Oleomonas cavernae: one gene and its partners. The protein of the gene in region 3 interacts with the protein of the main gene of each other region in a pairwise test. Links are inferred from orthologs where the notes say so. Each region holds a gene or a part of one and is shown on either strand. Other genes may lie near its edges. The genes, in order: nusG, hfq and rho.

The links.
Region 1: the proteins of rho (region 3) and nusG interact in binary tests that used the Escherichia coli proteins (3 or more experiments, as listed by UniProt). The link is inferred for Oleomonas cavernae from one-to-one orthologs.
Region 2: the proteins of rho (region 3) and hfq interact in binary tests that used the Escherichia coli proteins (3 or more experiments, as listed by UniProt). The link is inferred for Oleomonas cavernae from one-to-one orthologs.

Annotation. Positions count from the first base shown.
Region 1 is NZ_QYUK01000011.1:2,636,035-2,639,064, forward strand. The notes cover bases 24-2,900. They hold nusG (transcription termination/antitermination protein NusG), read right to left. Parts: upstream 1,789-2,900; coding sequence 1,258-1,788; downstream 24-1,257. Other genes in these bases: secE (preprotein translocase subunit SecE), read right to left, coding at 1,793-1,990; tuf (elongation factor Tu), read right to left, coding at 2,241-2,900. Also shown: more of tuf, read right to left, coding at 2,901-3,030. UniProt on the Escherichia coli protein: Part of the processive rRNA transcription and antitermination complex (rrnTAC). The complex forms an RNA-chaperone ring around the RNA exit tunnel of RNA polymerase (RNAP).
Region 2 is NZ_QYUK01000011.1:1,410,223-1,413,215, reverse strand. Bases 27-2,866 are described here. They hold hfq (RNA chaperone Hfq), read left to right. Parts: upstream 27-1,236; coding sequence 1,237-1,497; downstream 1,498-2,866. Other genes in these bases: D3874_RS10455 (alpha/beta fold hydrolase), read right to left, coding at 2,844-2,866; hflX (GTPase HflX), read left to right, coding at 1,563-2,843; D3874_RS29235 (hypothetical protein), read left to right, coding at 818-976; D3874_RS10475 (PepSY-associated TM helix domain-containing protein), read left to right, coding at 27-821. Also shown: more of D3874_RS10475, read left to right, coding at 1-26; more of D3874_RS10455, read right to left, coding at 2,867-2,993. UniProt on the Escherichia coli protein: RNA chaperone that binds small regulatory RNA (sRNAs) and mRNAs to facilitate mRNA translational regulation in response to envelope stress, environmental stress and changes in metabolite concentrations.
Region 3 is NZ_QYUK01000011.1:4,169,351-4,172,382, forward strand. The notes cover bases 128-3,006. They hold rho (transcription termination factor Rho), read right to left. Parts: upstream 2,256-3,006; coding sequence 999-2,255; downstream 128-998. Other genes in these bases: D3874_RS23965 (ParB/RepB/Spo0J family partition protein), read left to right, coding at 128-820; hemJ (protoporphyrinogen oxidase HemJ), read right to left, coding at 2,469-2,912; hemH (ferrochelatase), read right to left, coding at 2,918-3,006. Outside these bases: more of D3874_RS23965, read left to right, coding at 1-127; more of hemH, read right to left, coding at 3,007-3,032. UniProt on the Escherichia coli protein: Facilitates transcription termination by a mechanism that involves Rho binding to the nascent RNA, activation of Rho's RNA-dependent ATPase activity, and release of the mRNA from the DNA template.

The DNA of each region.
Region 1 (3,030 bases), 1.5 Mb from region 3 along the record:
TGGTCGAGCTGAGCGCGACCTTCTTGAGGTAGGTGCCCTTGGCGCCCGTCGGCTTGGCCCGATTGACCGCCTCGACGAAGGCCTTGATGTTCTGTTCCAGCGCCTCGGGCGAGAAGCTCGCCTTGCCGACACCGGCCTGCAGCACACCGGCCTTCTCGACGCGGAACTCAACCTGGCCGCCCTTGGCCGCCTTGACGGCGCCGACGACATCGGCGGTCACGGTGCCCAGCTTGGGGTTCGGCATCAGGCCGCGCGGGCCCAGCACCTTACCCAGCTTGCCGACCACGACCATCATGTCGGGGTGGCGATGCAGCGGTCGAACTCGATCTGGCCGGCCTGGACCTTCTCGGCCAGGTCGTCGGCGCCGACGATGTCGGCACCGGCCTTCTTGGCCGCCTCGGCCTTGTCGCCCTTGGCGAACACGGCCACGCGCACGGTCTTGCCCGTGCCGTTGGGCAGCAGGACGACGCCGCGGACCATCTGGTCGGCGTGACGCGGATCGACGCCCAGATTCATCGCGACCTCGATGGTCTCGTCGAACTTGGCGGTGGCGCGCTCGCGAACCATCTTCACGGCATCGGTCAGCGGATAGGACTTGGCAGGATCGATGCCCTCGTGGGCCTTGCGCAGACGCTTTGCGACAGCCATCGGGGTTACTCCTTCACCTGCAGGCCCATCGACAGGGCGGAACCGGCGAGCTGGCGCGCCACGGCTTCGACGTCGTTGGAATTGGAATCCTTGATCTTGATCGCGGCGATCTCCAGGAGCTGCGCCTTGGTGATCGCACCGACCGTGCCGCGGCCCGGAGTCGTCGAGCCCTTGTTCACGCCCGCCGCCTTCTTGATGAAGTAGGTGGCCGGGGGTCTTGGTCACGAAGGTGAACGACTTGTCCGAGAACACCGTGATCACGACCGGGATCGGCATGCCCTTTTCCAGGCTCTGGGTCTGGGCGTTGAATTCCTTGCAGAAGCCCATGATGTTGACGCCGCGCTGACCCAGCGCCGGCCCGATCGGCGGCGACGGGTTGGCGGAGCCTGCCGGCACCTGCAATTTGATATAACCGTCAATCTTCTTTGCCATAACGCATCCCTCTCCTGGCCAGCCTCACACCGAGACCGACCGGTTGAACCGGGAGGTTGTGGGTACGGCCCCCGGTGGACTGTCCGGGTTGGCCTCCCTCACCGGCCGATGCACCGTGCGTCCCCGCACCGTTATCGACCCCTCGCCACCCGGCGGCACGCCGCCGGGCCATCCACCTCAGACCTTTTCGACCTGGGCGAACTCCAATTCGACCGGGGTTGCCCGGCCGAAAATCGAAACCGCGACCTTCAAGCGCGAACGCTCGTTGTCGACATCCTCCACCACGCCGTTGAACGAGGTGAAGGGGCCGTCCGCCACCCGCACCTGTTCGCCGATCTCGAAACTGATCGTCGACTTGGGCCGCTCGATGCCTTCCTGCACCTGGTGCAGGATGCGCTGGGCTTCCGTCTCGGTAATCGGCGTCGGCTTGCCGGCCGGCCCGAGGAAACCCGTCACCTTCGCGGTGTTCTTGATCAGGTGATAGCCCTGATCGCTCATCTCCATCTTCACCAGAACATAGCCGGGGAAGAACTTCCGCTCGGCATTGATCTTCTGGCCCCGGCGCACTTCGACCACTTCCTCGGTCGGCACCAGAACCTCGGTGATCTGCTCGGTCATGCCCTTCTGTTCGGCCTGTTCGCGGATCGCGCCTGCGACCTTCTTCTCAAAGCCGGAATAGGCATGAACAATGTACCAACGCGCTGCCATCGACTTACGCTCCCAGGCCGAGGGCAAATTCGACCAGCTTCGACAGGCCGATATCGGCCACCAGGAAGAACAGCGATGCCACCACCACCATGATGAACACCATCACGGTCGTAACGCCGGTCTCCCGCCGCGAAGGCCAGGTCACCTTGGAAACTTCCTGGCGCACCTGCCGCGCGAACTCGATCGGACTCGGCTTGCTCATGCGCTCACTCATCCTTAGGCGGGGCCGGCGGTATACACCTTTCCCCTCAACGAGTCCAGGGCCGGGACGCAGTCACCCGCGTCCGGCCCTTAACCCAGTTCACTTTTCCCGCCCGGCCAGCTTCGCCATCATGAAGTTGGCAGGAGTGGAGGGGCTCGAACCCCCAGCCCCCGGTTTTGGAGACCGGTGCTCTACCAATTGAGCTACACTCCTCCGGCCCGGGCAGGGCTAACTCAGTATGCCGTCGGCCTCACTTCACGATGGACGCGACGACGCCGGCGCCGACGGTACGGCCGCCCTCGCGGATCGCGAAACGCAGGCCTTCGTCCATGGCGATCGGCGCGATCAGCTCGACTTCCATGGCGACGTTGTCGCCCGGCATGACCATCTCGACACCCTCGGGCAGGGTCACGACGCCGGTCACGTCCGTGGTCCGGAAGTAGAACTGCGGACGATAGTTGGTGAAGAACGGCGTATGACGGCCGCCCTCTTCCTTCGTCAGGATATAGGCCTCGGCCTTAAACTTGGTGTGCGGCGTGATCGAGCCCGGCTTGGCCAGGACCTGGCCGCGCTCGACGTCGTCACGGCCGACACCGCGCAGCAGCGCACCGACGTTGTCGCCCGCCTCGCCCTGGTCCAGCAGCTTGCGGAACATCTCGACGCCGGTCACCGTCGTCTTCTTGGTGTCCTTCAGGCCGACGATCTCGACTTCCTCGCCCACCTTCACGATGCCGCGCTCGATACGCCCGGTCACCACGGTGCCGCGGCCCGAGATCGAGAACACGTCTTCGATCGGCATCAGGAACGGACGGTCCTTGGGGCGCTCGGGCTGCGGGATGTAGGCATCGACCGCCGCCATCAGCTCGATGATCGCGTCATGACCCAGCTTCTTGTCCGAGTCGTTGAGCGCACACAGGGCCGAGCCCTTCACCACCGGGATGTCGTCGCCGGGGAACTGGTAGGACGAGAGCAGTTCGCGCACTTCCAGCTCGACCAGTTCCAGCAGTTCCGGATCGTCGACCATGTCGCACTTGTTCAGG
Region 2 (2,993 bases), 2.8 Mb from region 3 along the record:
GCACCGGCGACAGGCTGGCGACGCCCAAGTTCACCGAGGGCGTCATGTATTTCCTGTTCCGCCTGCATGTCGACATGTTCACCGGCCTGCCCGGGGAGCTGTTCCTAGGGCTCATGGGCCTGCTGCTGGCGGCCTCGATCGTCTCCGGCGTGGTGGTCTATGGCCCGTTCATGCGCAAGCTCGAGTTCGGCACCGTGCGCAAGAGGCGCAGCACCCGGGTCAAATGGCTGGACCTGCACAACCTGCTGGGCATCGTCACGATCGTCTGGGTGATGGTGGTGGGCCTCACCGGCGTGATCAACACCCTGGCCACGCCGATCCGCGCCCTGTGGCAGATGGGCCAACTGGCCGAGATGACGGCGCCCTATGCCAATGCGCCGCCGCTGGCGCGCCTGGGCTCGGTCGATGCCGCCGTCGGCACCACCAGGGCCGCCGCGCCCGACATGGTGCCGTCCTTCGTCGCCTTCCCGGGGACGCCGTTCTCCAGCAGGCATCACTATGCCGTGTTCATGACCGGCAACACGCCGCTGACCAGCAAGCTGCTGAAGCCGGCCCTGATCGACGCCGGGACCGGCGCCCTGACCGACATGCGCGAGATGCCCTGGTACGTGCAGGCCCTGTTCATCTCGCAGCCCCTGCATTTCGGCGACTATGGCGGCCTGCCCTTGAAGATCGTCTGGGCCTTGCTCGACCTCGTGACCATCATCGTCCTGGGCAGTGGCCTCTATCTGTGGCTGGGCCGGCGGCGGACCTCGTCCATCGAATCGCGCCTGGCCGAGCTCAGCCGCTCGATGCCAGGGGCGGAGGGGCGCCCATCGTGACCGCCAGCCGCATTTTTCGCGTGCCCACCGCGATCGGCCTCGTCAGCGCGGCGGGGCTGCTCTCGGCCCTGATCGGGGATGGGGCGTTCGATGCCCTGTCTTGGGCGGCCCTGGGCCTGCCCGTCGCCCTGATCGGCTGGCACTGGACACGCTGATCGCCAGGCGCCATCGCCTCCCTTGGTGTTGTATTGCCACCGCTAACCCTATATGTGGGTGCGCGCCGCACAGGATTTCGGCCCTGTGCGGCGTTTGTTCCTTGGCCGCCGATTTTCCTTGCGATTGAAAACTTCCCCTGCGATATAATTGTGCAGTGCAGCAAAGTGTGTGTGTCGCTGCCGTGTTTATGGTCACCTCGCGCGGGTGGCCGAGGCGTCGAAAATAAAATCAGACGCAACAAGAAGAAGAAGGTTTTGCTATGTCCGAGCGCTCTCAAAATGTTCAGGACGTGTTTCTGAACTACGTCCGTAAGAACAAGACACCGGTCACCGTATTCCTGGTCAACGGCGTGAAGCTTCAGGGCGTTATCACCTGGTTCGACAATTTCTGCGTCCTGCTGCGCCGTGACGGTCATATCCAGCTTGTCTACAAGCATGCGATTTCGACGGTGATGCCGGCAGCGCCGATCCAGTTGTTCGACCCGCAAACGCCCAGCACCGAGGCCGCGCGCGACCATTGAGCGAACCGCAAAAGCCCCCGGTTCCGTCCCCGGCCCGTCCGGCCGAAGGCGGATCGGGGCGGGCGATCGTCGTTCATCCCTATCTTCGCGGCGCCCCGGCTTCCGACGAGCCGGGCGGTGCTTCCATGCGCCTGCCCGCCGCCCGCCTGGCCGAGGCGGTGGGCCTGACCGCGGCGATTTCGTTGCAGGTGGTCGATGCCATCGAGGCTTCGGTCGACCGTATCCGCCCGGCGACCTGGCTGGGCTCGGGCAAGGTCGACGAGATCAGGCTGCTGGTCGAACTCGACCCTATCGATGTCGTGGTGATGAACTGCGCGCTGTCGCCGGTGCAGCAGCGCAACCTGGAGCGCGAGCTCAAGACCAAGGTCATCGACCGCACCGGCCTGATCCTGGAGATCTTCGGCGAGCGGGCCGCCACCCGCGAGGGCCGGCTGCAGGTCGAACTGGCGCATTTGAGCTATCAGAAGGGCCGGCTGGTCCGCTCCTGGACCCACCTGGAGCGCCAGCGCGGCGGCGCCGGCTTCCTGGGTGGCCCCGGCGAGACCCAGATCGAGACCGACCGGCGCATCATCGGCGAGAAGATCGTGCGCCTGAAGCGCGAGCTGGAAGGCGTTACGCGGACGCGCGAGCTGCACCGCCGCAGCCGCCGCAAGGTACCCAACCCCATCGTGGCCCTGGTCGGTTACACCAATGCCGGCAAGTCGTCGCTGTTCAACCGCCTGACCAAGGCGGAGGTGCTGGCGGCCGACCTGCTGTTCGCGACCCTCGATCCCACCATGCGCGGGATCAGGCTGCCCAGCGGCCGGCAGATCATCCTGTCGGACACTGTGGGCTTCGTCTCGGACCTGCCGACCCATCTGGTCGCCGCCTTCCGCGCGACCCTGGAGGAGGTGCTGGAGGCCGACATCATCGTCCATGTGCGTGACGTGGCGCATCCCGAAAGCGAGGCCCAGAAGGCCGACGTGATGGCGGTGCTGGACGACCTGGGCGTCGATCAGCCCCAGGTCGACGAGCGCATGATCGAGGTCTTGAACAAGATCGACCTGCTCGGCGAGGAGGAGCGGCTGCGCCTGAGCAACCGGGCCCAGCGCATTCCCGAGGTCCTGCCTCTGTCGGCCCTGACGGGCGAGGGGACCGATCGCCTGCTGGCCCTGCTCGACGAGAAACTGGGCCGCCAGCGCGAGTTCATCGAACTGGCCGTCGACCTCGCCGACGGCGCTGCCATCGCCTGGCTCTACGCCAATGGCGAAGTCATCGCCCGTGACGATCGCGACGGCATCGCGCACTTGACCGTCGGCCTCGACCCCGCCGACCGCGGCCGTTTCGAGAAACGCCGGCAGGGCTGATCAGGCCGGCGCCATCAGGTCGAGCAGGGCCTTGACCACCGCCTCGGGGGCTTCCTGCGGGATGTTGTGGCCGATGCCGGGCAGCAGGCGCCGCTTGTAGCGACCGGAAAAATGCGCGGCATCCTCGTCCGCCGCGCTGGGCGGGGAGAC
Region 3 (3,032 bases):
GATCGGCGAAAAGCCGCGCGGCCTGCGCGAGCTGCCGATCGAACAGGTCCAGGCCAACCCCAACCAGCCGCGCAAGCGCTTCACCCCCGAAGCCCTGGAAGAACTGGTCGCCTCGGTCAAGACCCACGGCATCCTGCAGCCCATCCTGGTGAGGCGCCTGGGCCCTGGCGAGCGCTATGAGATCATCGCCGGTGAACGGCGCTGGCGCGCCGCCCAGGCCGCCCAGCTCCACACCGTGCCGGTGGTGGTGAAGGACTTCACCGATACCGAGGTGATGGAAGTCGCCCTGGTCGAAAACATCCAGCGCGCCGACCTGACCCCGATCGAGGAAGCCGCCGGCTATCAGCGCCTGATCGACGAATTCGGCCAGACCCAGGATGTCATCGCCCAACTGGTGGGCAAGTCGCGCAGCCATATCGCCAACACCGTGCGCCTGCTCACCCTGCCGGCCCCGGTGCGCGACTTCGTCGACCAGGGCAGGCTCTCGGCCGGTCACGCCCGCACCCTGATCGGCCTGCCCAATGCCGTGGCCCTGGCGGCCAAGGCGGTGGAACAGGGCCTGACCGTGCGCCAGATGGAAGACCTCGCCAAGAAGGCCAAGGCCCCGGCCGCGGCCGTGCCGGGCAAGCCCGGCGCACCGGAAAAGGATCGCGACACCGTGCTGCTGGAAGGCGACCTGTCGGCCGCCGTCGGCCTGCCCGTCGCCATCGCCCACAAGGGCGAGACCGGCGGCGCGGTCACCATCCACTACCGCACTTTGGACGAACTCGACGCCCTGTGCCGCCGCCTCAGCCGCCCGGACGACTTCCCGCCGATGTGAATTCGAAGATTACACCTCTCCGCCGCTTGCGGGGAGAGGGAGGGGCCCGTCGCTCGAAGAGCGATGGGAGGGTGAGGTGGTGTGTGATCGAGACCGCGCTTTGTGCCGCCGACTCACCTCTCCCAACCCTCTCCCCCCTGAAGGGCGGAGAGGGCCAGAATGAGCGCAACCAATCCGGTTACGAGTTCATCGAGTCGAAGAACTCGCCGTTGGTCTTGGTGTGCTTGAGCTTGTCGAGCAGGAACTCGATGGCGTCGACCGGGCCCATGGGCATCAGGATGCGGCGCAGGACCCACATCTTGGACAGGGTGCCCTTGTCGACCAGCAGCTCTTCCTTGCGGGTGCCCGACTTGGTGATATCGATGGCCGGGAAGGTGCGCTTGTCCGAGATCTTGCGGTCGAGGATGATTTCCGAGTTACCGGTGCCCTTGAACTCTTCGAAGATCACTTCGTCCATGCGGCTGCCGGTATCGATCAGCGCGGTGGCGATGATGGTCAGCGAACCGCCTTCCTCGATATTGCGGGCGGCACCGAAGAAGCGCTTGGGACGCTGCAGGGCATTGGCGTCGACACCGCCGGTCAGCACCTTGCCCGATGACGGCACCACGGTGTTGTAGGCACGGGCGAGGCGGGTGATCGAGTCGAGCAGGATGACCACGTCGCGCTTGTGCTCGACCAGGCGCTTGGCCTTCTCGATGACCATTTCCGCGACCTGGACGTGACGCACCGCCGGCTCGTCGAAGGTCGAGGAGATGACCTCGCCCTTCACCGAACGGCTCATGTCGGTCACTTCTTCCGGCCGTTCGTCGATCAGCAGGACGATCAGGTAGACTTCCGGGTGGTTGCCGGTGATGGCATGGGCGATGTTCTGCAGCAGCACGGTCTTGCCGGTCCGCGGCGGCGCCACGATCAGGGCGCGCTGGCCCTTGCCCAGGGGCGAGATCAGGTCGATCACCCGGGCCGAGCGATCCTTGATGGTCGGATCATGGGGCTCGAGGTTCAGGCGCTGGTTGGGATAGAGCGGGGTGAGGTTATCGAAGTGGACCTTGTGGCGGATCGCCTCTGGGTCTTCGAAATTGATGGTGTTGACCTTCAGCAGGGCGAAATAGCGCTCGCCATCCTTGGGCGCGCGGATCTGGCCGTCCACCGTGTCGCCGGTGCGCAGGCCGAAGCGGCGGATCTGGCTGGGGCTGACATAGATGTCGTCAGGGCCGGGCAGGTAGTTCGCCTCCGGCGCACGCAGGAAGCCGAAGCCGTCCTGCAGGATTTCCAGCACCCCGCCGCCGGTGATCTCCAGGTCACGGTCCGCGAGTTGCTTGAGGATCGCGAACATCATGTCCTGCTTGCGCAGGGTCGATGCGTTCTCGACCTCGAGCTCCTCGGCATAGGCCAGGAGTTCGGTCGGGGATTTTTCTTTGAGTTCTTGGAGATTCATGCGTTTCACCGACGCCTGAGGCGGGGATAAGGGGGGAGGATTCGGACGGGCGGTGCCGGCTGCAGGAACTGCAAAGCCGAACCGGATGGGCCAGTTGCCGCGATCAGGTCCGAAGAGGAGGAAAGGTCCGATGGATGCCCGCAACAGGCCAAGGTCAAGGCCACCGGCATGCCCAGACGGTCGCACCTTGCGCTGCAACCGCCCGGCTGTCAACTAGAACGGCTTCAGAACCACCAGCAGGACGATGACGATGAACAGCACCGTCGGCACCTCGTTCAGGATCCGGTAGAAGCGTGACCCATGCGGCCGCTCGTCCCGGCCAAAGCGCCTGACCTGGCCCACCAGCATGCCGTGAATGCCCGACATGATGACGACCAGCAGAAACTTGGCATGGAACCAGCCGCCGGAGCCCCAAGCCTCGGTCGCGACCGCAAGGCACAGCCCCAGGATCCAGGTCACGATCATCGACGGGTTGATGATCGCCTTGAGCAGGCGGCGTTCCATAACCTTGAAGGTCTCGGAGGCATCGGAGCCGGGCGCCTTGCCGACATGGTAGACGAACAGCCGGGGCAGATAGAACATGCCCGCCATCCAGGTCGTCACCGCGATGATGTGCAATGCCTTGATGAGATCGTAGTTGTTACGAATGAAATCCATCACGTCTACTCCGCGGGCGTCGCCAGCCTTGTCTCGACCAGCCGGGCAAGGCCCGCAATGAAGGCAGGTTCGGTACCAACCGCCGGCACCCGTATATATGCCGGCACGCCACAGGTCTCG